Regions from separate parts of the Gordonia sp. DT30 genome, predicted to be linked through region 3. Evidence: predicted binding sites of a transcription regulator. Region 3 holds the regulator's gene; each other region holds the start of a gene.
What was found. Region 3 encodes LexA, which represses DNA repair genes until DNA is damaged. Its sites were predicted from a motif close to CGAACANNTGTTCG; they were not measured.
Positions count from the first base shown of each region.

Region 1 (5,475 bases), on a different contig from region 3:
AAACCGCCCCAGCCCGACGGGCTCCCCAGTCCGACGGGCTCCCCGGATACGACAACAGCCGCACACCTGAGGGTGTGCGGCTGTGGTCGGTTGTCAGTCGTGAGGCACGCCTGCTGAGCCGTGCGGGCGCCTACGTCGCCGGCGTTGTTCCTATGTCGCAGTTGTCGGCAATGTCACTCGCGCGGACAGGTTCATTCCTGCTCGAAGCGACGGTTGAAACGATCTTCCATCCGCTCGGAAAACTTCCGTTTGGGCGTCGATGGCTTCGATCCGCGGCCACGCGTGCCACCGTCAGAGGCCGACGAGGCCCCCTTACCGGGTCGGCCGCCCCACAACGCGAGGAGCGCGGCGGCAAACATCACCAGGAAGCCGATAAGACTCAAGATGGGGAATCCGCCCACGTCGAGTCCGGTGATGGGACCCACGACCAACAGCGCCAGGCCGATGACGAAAACGACGGCTGCCTGCAGGCGGCGACGACCTGTCGAACGTCCGAGACGACGACGTGTGACGCTGGACGCAAACTTCGGGTCCTCGGCGTACAGAGCGCTTTCGATCTCTTCGAGCATGCGCTGCTCGTGCTCTGAGAGTGGCACCGACCCTCCTTAACTGTTACCGACGAGCCATCGACGCGATGTCCGCCGCGATACTCGCCCGATGACTATCCTCGCGGCCTGGTGACCATGATACGAGGTGATTCCGGTGGCGACCACCATTACCGTATTCGCGGGATCGTTTTTGTGCTCACCGCCGTCGTCGTGCGCGAACACCGCCCGCGACGGGACGTCTCGCCATGTCATGCGGGGTGCGCCAGCGAGCGCGATCCAGGAGCCCCTCCGCCTTGCTCGTAGGCGATCACCAGACCCTCGACCGTGTCGAGAAACGTCAACACGAGACGGTGCAGCTCGGCGACGACCACCGGGTCCACCCGGCGCTCGATCCCGGCCTCGATATTCATCCGAAGAGACGACCACGCGCAAAACCGGCCGGCCTGATCTGCGAGCTCGGGCACGACCGCAGCCAGGCGATTCCACGCGTTCGACGACAGCCCGCGCGTCGAGCGACCGTAAGCGGGCTCACCGATGGCCAGCGCGGCACCCGCGGCTCGCAATGCAGTCAGATACAACTGGCGGAAGCGTTCGGCGTCATCGGCGATTCCGCTCGCGTTGTCGAGGAGGTTGTCCGCGCGTTCGAGGAGTCCGCGGGCACGGCCCACCACAACCGGATCCACCTGCGCCCGATGCGTCGTCCGACGTGTCATCATGGGCTCCCTCCTTCGGGTGCGGAGCCGCCCATCGGCGACTCGACTCGGTCAACGCGATCCGGTGGCAGGCGCTTCCCTCGCCCACCGCCGGATGGCGTCGGTCGTCGGGTGAAGGCGAACAGCTTGCGGAGGCACATTCATCGAACACCCGTTCGACAGTTTCAATATAGCCAGATCTGCTCTCGGGATCAAGATGCCCGAAGCCACCGACAAAAATGTCCGCGAGGGCGCACGAGAGACCCGGTCCACGACCGATCAGAGAGGATGGGACGTGACTGTCCGCCTGGCCCGCCTCGAGCAACGCGACTGCGCGGTGTGGCTCGGGCCCGCACTCGAGATCTACGTCACCGCGATGAACTACCCCCGCGGCACCGAGATGCATCGCGCGGGGCTGTGGCGCGAGCACATCGCCCGCCCCGGATGGAACGCCTACGGCGCAATCGCCCACGCGCCCCCCGCGGAGTCGACCTCGATGGACCTCGCCCGCCGCCGGCTGCGTCACCCGGTGTCCCCGGCCCAGGACGAAGTACTCGTCGGGATCGCCTACGGCTATCGCGGCGCGCGAGACCAATGGTGGAATCAACAACTGCGCGCCGGTCTTCGGACGTCGGGGCGCGATCCGCGGGTTGTCGACGCGATCACCGACGACTATTTCGAGCTGACCGAATTACATGTACACCCCACCGCACAGGGAAACGGCATCGGCCAGTGGCTGCTCCGCCAGTTGCTCGCCGACCGCCCTGAACGCCAGGTGCTCTTGTCGACTCCCGAGATCCCGGCCGAGCAGAATCGCGCGTGGTCGCTGTACCGCCGGCTCGGATTCGCCGACGTGCTGCGCAACTTCACCTTCACCGGCGATCCACGGCCCTTTGCCTTCCTCGGCCGACAGCTGCCGTTGACCGAGCCCGCACCCGCCCCGCCCGACGCGACACGATGAACAGTCACCATCGGGTGGTCGACGCCATCGTCGTCGGTGCCGGACACAACGGCCTGGTCTGCGCCGCCTATCTGGCCCGCGCCGGCCGATCGGTCCGCGTCCTCGAGCGCGACACCGTTCCCGGCGGCGCGGTGTCGACGGTCGAGCGGTTCCCCGGCTACCGGGTCGATCGCGGGTCATCGGCGCACCTGATGATCCGGCACTCGCCGGTCCCCGACGAACTCGGCCTCAGTGACGCGGGACTGACCTACCTCGACTGCGATCCGTGGGCGTTCTGCCCGGCCACCGACACCGCACCGGCAATCGTGTTCCGCACCGACCTCGACGCCACGTGTGCGTCCATCGAGCTGTCCTGCGGGCGCGCCGACGCCGACGCCTACCGCGCCTTCGTGGCCACCTGGACACCGCGCGCACAAGCCCTCATGCGCTCCTTCTACGAACCCGCGACGCCGGGCCGTTTCGCACGCACCTTCGGCGGTCTGGGTCATACCGCGACCACCGCGCGTTCGGGTCCGCTCGGAGCGCGCTCGGGACGGCTGATGTCCCTGACACAGGAGCTGATGGCCTCCGGCGACGCCTTGTTGGACCGTTGGTTCGCCTCCGAACATCTCAAGGCCGCCCTGGCCTGGTTCGGCGCACAATCCGGCCCACCGATGAGCGCCCCGGCGACGGCACCGATGATCGGATTCGCCGCCCTGATGCATCAGATCCCACCGGGTCGGGCCGTGGGCGGCAGCGGTGCGCTCACCGACGCACTCCTGCGTCGCCTCGCCGCGGACGGCGGCGAGGTGGAAACCGACGCGCCGGTCACCGAGATCACCCGGTGCACCGACCACTGGCGGGTACGGGGCGCCGGTGGCGACAGCTGGTGTGCGGACACGGTCATCAGCGCGTGCCACATCATGACCACACTGGATCTGCTGGGCGCCGGCGGCTTCGACGCGGACCTGCTGGCGCGCTGGCGATCGGAGATCGCGGTCGGCACGGGCATCGGCATGGCCGTCCGGCTCGGCACCCGCGAGCTGCCCACCTATCGCGGCCTACCCACCGACCTTCCGGCGCATGGCGTGCACTCGGCCCTCGGCCTCCTCGTCACCGACCGCCGCCAACTGCGCCGGGCCGAGGCCGCCGCGGCGCTCGGCGAACTGCCTGCCCGGCCCGCCTGCGTGGCGATGAGTTTTTCCGGAATCGATCCGACGCTCGCCCCACCCGGACGCCATCTGGTCAATCTGTGGGCCCAATGGCACCCCCGCCATCTCGCCGACGGCACCGAGTGGTCGCGCGCCGCGTCGGTGGCAGGTGAGGCCGTCATCGCCGAGGTCGAGCGCCACGCCCCCGGCTTCGCCGAGGGCATCGAACACCGGCACGTGCAGACGCCGGAATCGCTGGAGACGGAGCTGGGCCTCGTCGGCGGGAACATCATGCATGTCGAGATGTCGATCGACCAGATGTTCATGCTGCGTCCGCATCCGGATCTGTCCGGCCACGAGGTCCCCGGCGCCGGCGGGATACTGCTCGCCGGGGCATCGACGCACCCCGGCGGTGGGGTCACCGGGGCGAGTGGACGCATCGCCGGGCGGGCCGCCATCGCACGCAGCGGCCGTCGCGGGCGCCCGCGACGCTGACCGGCGGCCCGGAATCGGCCGCCGATCGATACACGCGGTTGCGCCTGCGGCCGTGACCACTGTCGGGTCTGGCACGATGAGCACGTGCGTCCGCCGATCCCCCGCCTGAGCCCATCCCGCGCGTCTGCCCTCCTGTTCGCGGTCATGCTGCTCATCGCGGCCCCGCTGATGTCGGGTTGTCTGGAACGATCCACCACTGTCGGTGACCGCTTCGCCGGCAGCGTGATCGTCGCGACGACACCGGACAACCCCGGTGGGGCACCGCAATTCGACATCCCCGAATCGATGCGGGGCAACATCGCGGTCTCGGAGTACCGCCAGCACACCCCTTCGGAGAGCTCTGCGGCTCCGAGTTCGGTGCCACCGGGCGCCGGTAGCGGTAACAGCAACCAGGGTCTGATCGGCAGTCGTGCGACGTTCAGCAACCTCACCACCGGGCAGCTCGGCCAGCTCGGCGACATCGTGGCGGATGCATTCGGCGACACCTCGATGACCATGGAGCTCGGCGCGAAACGCAGCGGCGAGGTGGTGCGCTTAACGGGTTCGGCCGATCTCAACGGGCTCATCCCGCGGCGGGACTACCTCAAGTTCACGATCTCCTTCGCCGGACCGATCAGCGCAACCAACGGCGATCAGAACACCGACACCTCCGTCTCGTGGACGCCAGAGCCGGGCAAACCCGCCAACTTCACCGCCGAGGCCACCTACGCCGACCCGTCGACGGCCGCCTTCGGTGGCTGGACGTGGCTGATGATATTGATCTGCGCGGCCGTGGTCCTCGTCGTGATCCGGCTCGCCTACGTCTCCCGTGATCGCCGACCACGGCCCGGTCGGCCCGTCGACGGATCGCCGGGCGCCGGGAAGTCATCCGGCAACGGACTGCGAGGTCTGTTCGGAAGGGGCGCGGGGTCCTCGAAGACGACCGGGAAGAGCTCGGCCGGCCCCTCGGGTGCGACCGGCTCAGTCGATGCCGACAAGGCCACTGCCACGTCGGCATCCGAGAGTCATCCGGTACCCCCGGCCGGTGGCCCGAACAAGTCCTGAGCGATGGCGTCGGGCGCGGCTCCGGTAACTCAGCGCGCGGCGACGGCAGGTAATGCGTCGTGAGTGTCGACGCCGAGACGCTCGAGCACCTCACATGTGGCCTTGGCGAAGTTCAGACTGCAGAAATGCAGTCCGGGAACGCCTTCGGCGATCAGCCGCTGCGCGGTTTCGGTGGCGAAGTCGATGCCGACGGCGCGGACGGCCGCGCGATCCTCCTCCGGGCCGTCGCCTGCGGCGGCGGCGAAACGGGACTCGACGGCCGACGGGATCACCGACCCCGACAGCTGTGTCATTCGCCGCGCGCTGGCCAGTGAGGTGATCGGCATGATGCCCGGGATCAACGGTTTGGCGCCCTGTTCCGGGTCGGCACGCGCCACGCGGTCACGCAGGCGCAGGAAGTCCTCGACGTCGAAGAACATCTGGGACACCGAGTACTCGGCTCCCGCACGCAGTTTGCCGACCAGGACCTCGGTGTCCTCGTCGAGGTCGCGGGCGCGATGGTGTCCCTCGGGGAACGAGGCCACGCCCACATGGAAGTCACCGAGCCGGGAGATCAGTTCGACGAGTTCGCTCGCGTACTCCACACCCGCCGGGTGAGCAACCCA
Region 1 is NZ_JBNCLY010000015.1:84,690-90,164, reverse strand. It holds gene ACLQ3C_RS14900 (DUF3040 domain-containing protein) at 192-596, opposite strand; gene ACLQ3C_RS14895 (SAV_6107 family HEPN domain-containing protein) at 797-1,264, opposite strand; gene ACLQ3C_RS14890 (GNAT family N-acetyltransferase) at 1,536-2,201, shown strand; gene ACLQ3C_RS14885 (phytoene desaturase family protein) at 2,198-3,826, shown strand; gene ACLQ3C_RS14880 (LppM family (lipo)protein) at 3,911-4,870, shown strand; gene ACLQ3C_RS14875 (methylenetetrahydrofolate reductase) at 4,900-5,475, opposite strand, start outside.
Region 1: ACLQ3C_RS14895 (SAV_6107 family HEPN domain-containing protein) is a predicted target of LexA. The motif match lies at 1,406-1,419, and genes of this name have one in related genera.

Region 2 (5,475 bases), on a different contig from region 3:
CTTGGCACAGGGCACATTGGGGCCGGGTACGGGCGGGAACGGCGCCGGCCCGCAACATGATTCCGATCGGTGCGCTCTGGGCGGCGAAGGGCACGGTGACGAGCAGTCCCGTGCCCGGCGACTTGGGGTCGCGCCAACCGAGATAGTCCAGCTGGTCCCACTCGATCGCGTCGAGCTCCGACGGGACGGTGAGGGTTTTGCGTTCGCGTACGGAGGTGTTGATGAATGAGGCCCGGATCTCGGGTTCGGACAGCGCTTGCATGGTGAGTTCTCCTGATCTGATGCCCGCGTAGACCGCCGAGGAGTGTCCCCTCTCGCGCAGGCGCCCATCAACTCTCAGGGATGTCTGCCAGGGGAAACGTGTCCACGATCCGGTGTCTACACGGAACGCTGGGTGATGGGCGAGCCGCGCCGATGGCGACGACTCGACGCGCGAACGTCACATAAGGACGTTCGCGTCAGATCAGCAGGTTCATCTGCGGCCGGCGCGTACGCCGGCGGCCTCCCATCGGCTCACGGGACCAGTGTCGCCGGTGGCGGGCGGCACGTCAACGTGATTGGGAGCTGCGGGTGTGCGGGCGAGCACCAGCATCCGCTCCTCGACCGTGTCGACAGTGGCCGGGACCATGGTCACCGTCGCGGGGACGTGTGCGGCCGCGAGGGTGGCCTGGACTGCTGATTCCGGCCAGACTCAACGGAATCGGAGGTTGTTTGGAGGTCTGCTGCCCGGCGCCCGATTTCTCACTTATGCGGCACGTCGGCCGACAGTCCACCGTCCATCACGAATTCGGCACCGGTCGCGTAAGAGGATTCGTCGCTCGCGAGGAATACCACGAAGGTCGATACTTCCGCGGACTCGGCTGCGCGGCCGAGCGGCACCTTCACCATGTCTTCCGGCAACCCCTCGGTCATCGGGGTCCGAATCAGACCGGGATGGATGGAGTTGACGCGAATATTGTGGGGTGCGAGTTCAAGTGCCGCCGACTTCGCGAGCCCGCGCACCCCCCATTTCGATGCCACATATCCATGTGCCCATGGGCTACCGCGCAATCCTTCGACAGACGACACATTGATGATCGAGCCGCCGCCGGCCGCAATCATCGGGTCGGCGACCGCCTGAATGCCGATGAAGGTACCGGTGAGGTTGACATCGATGATCTGTCGCCACTTGTCGAGGCGGAACTTCTGGATCGTCGACCCGTTGACGATCCCGGCGTTGTTGACCAGAACGTTCACCTTGCCGAATTCGTCGACGGCAGTGGTGACGGCGGCCTGCCAGTCGTCGGTAGAGGTCACATCGAGGTGCACGTAACGCGCGTGCTCCCCCAGTTGGTCGGCCAGCTTCTTACCCTCGTCGTCGAGAATGTCGCCGATGACGACCTCCGCTCCTTCGGCGATCAGCGCTCGGGCGTGCTCCGCACCCATGCCGCGGGCCCCGCCGGTGATCAGTGCAACCTTGTCATCCACTCGTCCCATGGCGAGCAACCATACCGGCGAATCGACAAAATGAGAACACGTTCTACCAACCTCGCGCCGGTCGTGGTCTACTGGTCCGGACACTCGTCCGGACATATGTTCAGGTTCCCCAGGAGAGAGCGATGAAAGTCAGTCACGCCAGCACGTTCAGGGTCGGACTCGTAGGGACCGGCAACGCCGGCAAACTCGCCCTGAACCAGCTCATCCTCGATCCCCGGTTCGACCTCGTCGCCGTCTGCGTACATACACCCGAAAAGGTCGGCACCGATGCCGGATCGCTTGCCGGACTCGCGGCGACCACGGGTGTCCTCGCGACCGACGATCTCGCCGAACTCATCGCCGCCCAACCGCAGTGCGTCGTGTACTGCGCCATGGGAGACACCCGGCCCGTGGAAGCGACTGCGGATGTCGTCCGGCTACTCGCGGCGGGAATCAATGTGGTCGGCTCGGCCCCCGGCCATCTGCAGTATCCCTGGGGCGCCATGCCACAGAACGCGATCGACAAGGTGCAGTCCGCGGCGCTCGACAACCAGGTGAGCATATTCATCACCGGCGTCGATCCAGGATTCGCCAGTGATCTCATCCCGCTTGCCTTTGCCGGGACGTGTCAGCGCGTCGAACAGATCCGCTGCATGGAAATCGCCGACTACGCCACCTACGACGGTGCCGAGGTCATGTTCGACGTGATGGGTTTCGGAAAACCCATGAACGAGACCCCGATGTTGTTCCTGCCCGGAATTCTGGGACTCGCCTGGGGCACCACCATTCACCATGTGGCCGCCGCGATGGGCGTAACGGTGGACGAAATCGTCGAGAATCATGAAAGCGCGCCTGCACCAGACGGTTTCGAGGTCGCCGCTGGAACGATCGCCAGAGATACCCGTGCGGCGGTACGCTTCGAGATCATCGGCATGGTCGACGGTGAGCCGGCGATCGTGGTCGAACACGTCACGCGTTTGCGCGGCGACCTGCGCCCGGATTGGGCACAGCCAGCACAACCCGGCGGATGCTATCGCGTCGAGATCGTCGGCGAGCCGTCCTATCGCGTCGACATCTGCCCCACCAGCCGCAAGGGCGACCACAATCACGCGGCGATCGTCGCCGCAGCCGGTCGAATAGTGAACGCAATTCCCGCCGTGGTTGCGGGCCCGCCGGGAATCCGTACCGCCCTTGACCTTCCACTCATCGCCGGACCCACGCTGACGCCGGTGCCGGGTCGGTGTGGCTAGGAGCGAGCGCAGCCTGCATACCGACCTCGGCGTTCTCGTCCGGAGCGAATCGCCGGCCGACGTGACTACTGTTCACCGCAGGGAAAGTCGTTCACCGCTGTGGCAGCAGTTCACCGGTGTGACGAAACTGGTTGCAGCCCTTGTGGATTAACCCTCGAACACTTGCGCGTCGAACGAATATTCTGCTACACTGGAGTCATCGCAAGATCATCCCGGGGGGAATCCATGATCGACGACACCACTCATTTCGCAGAGCTTTCGGCTGAACTGTTCGCGGACCTCATCGCCCAACTCGACGACCGGACCTTCCGTGCGGATATCACCTCCCGAGAGGCGTTCGCGGCAATGCAGCAGCTGATCGTGTTGCGCAACATGCTCGATCACTACGCGGCCACCCTGACCGGTGAGTTCGACCGCCTCAAGATGACCGCACCCCAAGGCCGCTCGGTACGACAACTGTTGATCACCATGGGAATCGCGCCGGCTGTTGCCGGCCGACTCGTCCGCGTCGGCACTGCCACCGATATCGACGGCCTCCGCACACATACCGTCGACGGTGCGATAGCCCTCGACCACGCAGACGCCATCGTCCACGGACTCGGCCACATCAAATCCCGCGCCGGCGAACCCGTCACCCCCGAACAACGCCGCGATCACACCCGCGCGCTCGTCTCCCAAGCGTTGTCGGGTATGAGTCCAGCCGAAATCGGTAAGCACGCACGCCAACTCGGCAACCTCCTCGCCGACGACACCGGCGGCGCACCCGCCGCCGAAGACCGCACCCTCAACAGCGTCACCCTCGCCACAACCAGCGACGGCCGCCTCGACGTGCGTGCAGATCTCGACATGAGTGTCGGCGAAAAGCTGTGCACCACCCTCGAAACGCTGTCCGCACCCACACCCCAACCCGACGGCTCCCACGACCCGCGCACCGTCCGACAACGCCAATCCGACGCACTCGAAACACTGTTGGAAGCCGCCGCCCGCGGACTCGCCGACGACACGGTGTCGACGACATCGCGGTATGACGTGCTTTTGACACTCAACGCCGACCAGCCCGACCGATCCGCGCTGCAACACATGGGGCCGGTCACCGACCAACTCGCCACCACATTGACGTGTGACGCCCAACTGACCGTCGCCATCCTCGACGACGAACAAACACCCCTACAACTCGGACGCCGTAAACGATTGTTCACCAACGCCCAACGCAAAGCGTGGTGATGGGGTTCGACCGGCATCCGTGGCTCATCCCGCCCGCCACGGTCGACCCGAAACGACGACCACTACCTGCCTACAACCGACGCACCCTACGCCTCGACAGCGCTGCCTGACCACACTGGCCGCCTGAAACAGGCCTGCCCACAAGACTTCCCGACCCCCGCACCCGGCCCGCCGGGACCGCAACTGTTGTTTGAGAACTTCATAGGGCGCGGCCCCGGACTCAGTACGACCCCGAGCCGAAGTCACCGAACCGGATCGCGGGGACCGACGACTTCGTAACGGGCGCAGAGGAATGCTTCATTCCGGGCGTAGTCGACCAGCGTCAGGTCGAAGGCCTCGGTGAACAGGGGGCGTCCGCTGCCGAGGGTGACCGGAGCGATCGACACGATGATCTCGTCGAGCATGCCTGCTCTGGCGAATTGGGCGGCGAGACCACCTCCCCCGACGATCCACACGTCTTTACCGGCCGCAGTGTCGTCGATGTCCGCCCGCAGGGACGACGGGTCGCCGGATACCACGCGAATCGTCGCGGACACCGGGTCGAGAGCGCGATGGGTGAACAGAAAGGTCGGTACCGTATACGGCCACGGGCGCCCCTGTGCCAACTCGTTGTCCAATAGCCCCAGTTCGTTCTCCAATAGCCCCAGTTCGTTCTCCAATAGCCACTGGTACGTGGTGGCTCCCATCACGATGGCACCGATGTCGCCGATGAAGTCGGAATGATTCATCGGGCCGTTCTCGTCGATCGGCTGGCTCAGCAACCAGCTCAGGTCGTCATGGTCGTCAGCGAGATACCCGTCGAGTGTCATCGCGGTGTAGTACCGCCAGCGCGTCGAGTCGGTCATCACAATCCTCCAGAATGTCTGCGGTGCCAGATGATCAGGTCAGGGTCATGTTCGGGCGCCGACATGTCGAGGCCGGCGTCGACGAGCATCATCCGCAACAGCATCCGGCGGTGCGCTGCGAAAGTCATTACATGTGAGACGATTTCGGACAGCAAAAAGGATTGGGGCGGATCACAGATCGCATCGATCACGCGGTCCGACCACGTTCCGCGCCGGTCGATGTCGCGAATCAGCGACAACCATCGTCCCGCAACCTGATGATGAAGCGCCACCAGCGAATCCAGGTCGCCCGTTTCGGTCTCGGGCATGTCGCTGCCCTCGATGGCCGTCAGCCACGGGACCTTGTCGGTGACGAGATGGATCAGCACATGCTCGACGGAATCGTCGGATTCCGGCCAGCGGACGATCCGGTTGCCGGGCAATCGGATCCGCGAATAATCCGCCCGATCGAGCTGCTTGGCGGCATCCAGGAGAACAGCGGTGTCGTCGAGGTCATGGCGCACCATCAACGCCACCACATTGCCGGCAGTATCTGCACTCGACGCCGAACCCTCCACGTATAACCCGGTGGGCGAATGGAAGTGGATTCCGTTGGGTGCAGGTAGCCAGTGTCCGCGTCCCGGGTCGTCTCCGGCCGCACTCGGCGGATGTCCGTATGCGCGGGCGAAGGCCCGGCTGAATCCCTCGACACTCTCGTAGCC
Region 2 is NZ_JBNCLY010000001.1:121,574-127,048, reverse strand. It holds gene ACLQ3C_RS00580 (FBP domain-containing protein) at 1-262, opposite strand, end outside; gene ACLQ3C_RS00575 (glucose 1-dehydrogenase) at 742-1,476, opposite strand; gene ACLQ3C_RS00570 (diacylglycerol kinase) at 1,599-2,705, shown strand; gene ACLQ3C_RS00565 (DUF222 domain-containing protein) at 2,931-3,929, shown strand; gene ACLQ3C_RS00560 (dihydrofolate reductase family protein) at 4,172-4,774, opposite strand; gene ACLQ3C_RS00555 (helix-turn-helix domain-containing protein) at 4,774-5,475, opposite strand, start outside.
Region 2: ACLQ3C_RS00565 (DUF222 domain-containing protein) is a predicted target of LexA. The motif match lies at 2,876-2,889, and genes of this name have one in related genera.

Region 3 (5,475 bases):
GATGTCGCGGCCGATGTCGCCGTCGCCGACACCGACTATCCGGGTGTGTGGCGCCAGGGTGACACCCGCCTGGAGCTGCGCTACCGATTCGAACCCGGCACCGCCGACGACGGCGTCACCATCGTGATCCCGCAGGCACTGCTCCCCCACGTGCGCAACGCCGGATTCGACTGGCTGGTGCCGGGTATGCGTTCGGAGTTGGCGGCCGAGTTGATCAAGACGCTGCCGAAGTCGCTGCGCAAGACGATGGCACCGGCACAGCGCTTCGCCGATCTCGCCCTGTCTCGCCTGACTCCCCGAGCCGAGCCGCTGACGCACGGCCTGGCGCGCGAGTTGTCGACCATCACCCGCCACACCGTCACGCCGGCCGATTTCGATCTCGACCGCCTGCCCGGGCACTTGCGCATGCATTTCGCCGTCACCGACGATTCGGGTGAGATCATCACCCGCACCACGACTTTCGCCGAGCTGACCACACCGAGATCGGCGTCGGTGCCCCCGCCGTCCGAGCAGGTGTACACCACCTGGACCGCCGACGGCATCGGCACTCTTGAACTCGCCGAGACCGTCGACGTCGCCGGTCAGCGGGTCACCCGTCACCCGACGTTGCGAGTGGTCCGGGCGCAGGCACATCCGGCGGGCGTCGCGTCGGCCACCGCCCCGACCGCGGCCCTGGCCGACGCGCTGCGCCGCGATGCGGTGATCGTCTTGTTGGAGAACGCAATCGGGACACTCTCACCCAAGGCCGCCGGAGCCCTGGAGCCGGCCCGGCGGATTGCCCTGAGTCAGAGCCCCTACCGGGAGCCCGCCGGGCTCTTCACCGATTGCACCCGGCGTGCGGTTCGCGATCTGCTCGACGTCGAGGCGGCGAACACCGTGCGCACCCCTGCCGCGTTCTCGGCACTCGTCGACGACCTGCGACCGCGCGTCGTCGTGGCGGCCCCCGAGTACCTGTCGCTCGCCGTCGAGGCGCTCCGTGAGGTCGTGACCCTGCGGGGCGTGATCGACGAGCACTCCGGTCAACTCGCTGCCGATGATGTCGCCGAACAACTCGATGACCTGGTGTTCGACGGCTTCGTGGTGGCGACGCCGCGCACGCATCTCGCCGATCTTCCCCGATATCTGCGGGGGGCGCGGGAACGGCTGGAGCAGCTCCCGGGGTCGGCCGTGCGTGATCGCGACGGGATGGCTGTACTCGACCGCGTGGTCGAGCGGTGGAATCAGCGCCTCGCCGAAGTGGGTGATGCGCGTCGCGATGCCGTCAACGAGCAGGCGCATTGGATGGTCGAGGAATTGCGCGTGAGTTTGTTCGCCCAGCGCCTCGGAACCCGATATCCGATCTCGGAGAAGAGGGCGCTACGAGCCCTGGACCGGCTCGGCTGAGACGACCCCGCCGGCGGATTCGGAGCGGCCATGGGTGAGGTTGCCCTGCAGGTCGTCGATCTCGCGCTGGAAGTCCTCGAGCGAATCGAAGGAACGATAAACCGACGCGAAGCGCAGATATGCCACTTCGTCGAGGTCGCGCAGCGGTTGCAGGATCGCCAGCCCGACCTCGTTGCTGGGAATCTCGGCAGCTCCGGAGGCCCGCACCGTCTCCTCGACCTGCTGGGCGAGCTGGGCGAGATCGTCTTCGTCGACCTGCCGGCCCTGACACGCGCGGCGCACCCCGCGCATCACCTTCTCGCGACTGAACGGCTCGGTCACGCCGTTGCGCTTGACCACCGCGAGCACGGCGGTCTCCACAGTCGAGAAACGGCGGCCGCAGGCACTGCATGAGCGGCGCCGGCGGATGGCCTGTCCTTCATCGGCGACACGGGAGTCGATGACCTTGGTGTCGTCATTCCTGCAGAACGGGCAGCGCATGCACCTAGGATACCGCCCGCCACCGCACCGACTTCTCGCGTCACCGGTAGGCCGGCGCGAGCAGCGACTGCCCTGCCTGCACGGCACTGCCGGACATGTCGTTGAGTTCGACGATCTTCTCGATCACCGACTGCCGGGGCATGTCGGGCGCCACCCGCGCCGCGATGGCGTTCAGCGATTCCCCGGCGCGCACATGGACCACCTGGGTGGCGATCGGCGCCGGCCGTGCCGACCCCCGCTGGGCCGATTCCTGATAGTCCGAACCGGCGACGGCGACCAGCCACACCAGTAGCGCCAGTGCCACGCCGGTCAGCACGGCCACCAGTGCGCCGGTCCGGCGAGACCTGTGGCCACCCGGATCACCCGTTCCGGCCAGGTGATGTGATCCGGCCGGTGACGTGCACCAGGTGCCGTCGGCGCCCGGTATCCGCCGGGAGACCGGGCGGATCGGCCGCCGGTCGGCGGGACGACTCACGGCCGAGGAACGCCGGGGGGCGCGGCGAGGATCGAGCGGCCGCTGTTCGCGGGGACGGGCGCGCGGAACCGGGTTGGTCGCGCCGGCGCGGGTCTGGCCGGTGAAGGTCTGGTCGGTACGGGTCCGGCCGACGCGGGTCTGGTCGGTCGACAAAAGGGTGCTATGCATGGTCTCTTCCTGTCTCGATCACACATTCGATGAACGGATGTTCGAGTTGTACCACCCCCCTCCGACAATTTCTCCACAACACGTCGAACAGACGTTTGAGGATGTCCGAAACCTCGGCTATTCTGACCGGTGATCAGCTCGACCACAGGCCCGCGACAGGTGTGCACGTCACCTACCGGCCCACGGCCGGGGTGGCACGCACCCGATCGAAAGGACTCGAATCCCGATGAGTGAGAAGAAGGACCGTTCGTCGCGGCCGGCCGAGGCGGCCGATCCGGAGTCGGCCACCACAGAGTCGAGCACCGATGACGCCGCGACGGCGGCGACACCGCAGGTTGATGACGCGGCGGCCGCCCCGCGGCGGCCCATCGTGCCGAGGGGTTTCGAGGCACCGCTCACGCCACGTCAGCAGGGAGTGCTCGACGTCATCCGCAAATCGGTTCGCGAGCGGGGATATCCGCCGAGCATCCGCGAGATCGGTGATGCCGTCGGGCTCGCCTCGACCTCGTCGGTCGCGCATCAATTGCGCACGCTGGAACGCAAGGGACTGCTCAAGCGCGACGCCAACCGGCCGCGCGCGGTCAACGTGCGCGACGCCGACCCGACGCCCACCGATGACAATCCGAACTCGGAGAACCTGCCCACCCCGACCTTCGTCCCGGTGCTCGGCCGCATCGCGGCGGGCGGCCCGATCCTGGCCGAGGAGGCCGTCGAAGACGTCTTCCCCCTGCCTCGCGAACTCGTCGGTGAAGGTTCCCTCTTCATGCTGCGGGTGGTCGGCGAGTCGATGGTCGACGCCGCGATCTGCGACGGCGACTGGGTGGTCGTGCGCCAGCAGAACGTGGCCGACAACGGTGACATCGTCGCCGCCATGATCGAAGGCGAGGCAACGGTCAAGACGTTCAAGCGCAAGGACGGCCACGTCTGGCTGATGCCGCACAACGAGTTGTTCGAGCCGATCCCCGGTGACGAGGCCGCCATCCTCGGCAAGGTCGTCACCGTCATGCGCCGGATCTGAGCGCAGGCGCTGATCAGCTGCGCGGTGTGTCAACCACGTTTCTCACACCGCGCAGTTAACAACGCAACGCCTCGCGGGCCGCGGCGCGAGCCGCACCCGGTGCAGCGGTGGCCACCGCCGCCGTGGCCGCGGCGCGGCATCGATCGAGGTCGACCTCGGCGAGTTTCGCGCCCACCGCGGCCGCGGCGGCGGGTGCACTCGACAACGATGTGACCCCGAGTCCGACGAGGACACAGGCGAGCAGCGGATCGGCCGCCGCCTCACCGCACACGCCCACCGGGGTGCCGGTGCGCGAACCCGCCTCGGCGACCATCGCGATGAGAGCGAGGACCGACGGCTGCCACGGATCGGTCAACTCGGCGAGCTCGGCCGACATCCGGTCGGCAGCCATCGTGTATTGCGTCAGGTCGTTGGTGCCGATCGAGACGAAGTCCACCTCGGCCACAATCGCCGGCGCAAGTATCGCTGCCGACGGGATCTCGATCATCACTCCGGCCACCAGACCCCGTCGGCGTACTTGCGCGGCGAATTCGGCCGCCTCGGCGGCCGAGGCGATCATCGGCGCCATCACCCATGGCGTGCTGCCGGTTTCCTCGGCGGCGCGCGCGATCGCATCGAGTTGTCCGGCCCGGATCTCGGGGTGTGTCGCCGCGATGCGGTTGCCGCGCACACCGAGTGCGGGATTCGCCTCGGTCCCGTGGTCGACGAATTTCAGCGGCTTGTCCGACCCCGCATCCAGGGTGCGGATCACCATCTTCTTGCCTCCGAAGGCCTCGATGACCTCCCGGTAGAGTGCCGCCTGTTCGTCGAGGGACGGTTCGTCCGGGCGATCGAGGAAGGCCAGTTCGGTACGGAACAACCCGACTCCTTCTACCGGGGACGCGGTGGCCGCACGGGCCGAGACGCCATCGGCGACATTCGCCAAGATCGCGACCTCGTGGCCGTCGGCGGTGTGACCAGGCCCGGTCCAGCCCGCAATCGCCTCCACCTCCCGGCGGCTCTGCTCCACATCGGCTCGCGCTCGGTCCGGATCCGGTTCCACCACAATCGTTCCCGCGGCCCCGTCGACCAGCACCGCGGTACCCGCGGAGACGACGTCGAGTTCGGCAACAGCCACCACACACGGAATCCCGAGTTGCCGGGCGATGATCGCGGTGTGACTGGTCGGTCCGCCCAGTCGGGTCGCCAGCGCGGTGATCAACTCCGGGTCCAGGCCGGCGGTGTCGGCGGGCGCGAGGTCGTCGGCGAAGAGGACCGACGGTTCGTCGGGCACCGGGACCCCCGGTTCGGGCTGCCCGAGCACCTCGGCGACGACGCGGTCACGCACATCGTTGAGGTCGGTGACGCGTTCGGCCATCAGTCCGCCGAGTTTGGTGAACATCGCCGCGAACTGCTCGGTTGCGGCGACGGCGGCGGCGGGCGCGGGCGTGCCCGTGCCGATCAGCTTCGACACCGCACCGATCCAGCCGCGGTCCTCGGCGAGTCCGGCCGTGGCGATCAGGACCTCGGCGGCGGCCCCGGACGCGTGTGAGGCACGCTCGCGCAAACGGGCCGCCACCACCCCGGCGGCGGCGACGAAGCGGGAGAGTTCGGCATCGCGCTCCGCCTCCGAAACCGGTGGCGGCGCCACCTCGGTGGCCTCGACGGTCATCCGTCGGCCCGGCCGCACCACCGGACCGTAGGCCTTGCCGCCGACGACCGGCGTCCCGCCCAGTTCACGCCCGCCAAGTTCTCGCCCGGCGTGCGGGTTGTCTTCCCGTATCTGCTGGTTCACGACTTTGGCCCTTCTCGTCGTCTAGCTCTGGTCGTCGACCGCGGCCGGGCTGTGAATCAGGCGTCCGCGAAGCCGTCCTGTGATCGAAGTTACAAGAATTCCTTGACTTGTCAACACACTCAAGCGTAAACACAGATATATCAACATCGATAGCCACAGAAACCAACATGCGGTGTC
Region 3 is NZ_JBNCLY010000002.1:300,588-306,062, reverse strand. It holds gene hrpA (ATP-dependent RNA helicase HrpA) at 1-1,383, shown strand, start outside; gene nrdR (transcriptional regulator NrdR) at 1,357-1,863, opposite strand; gene ACLQ3C_RS03385 (LysM peptidoglycan-binding domain-containing protein) at 1,904-2,506, opposite strand; gene lexA (transcriptional repressor LexA) at 2,874-3,524, shown strand; gene ACLQ3C_RS03375 (phosphoenolpyruvate--protein phosphotransferase) at 3,580-5,298, opposite strand.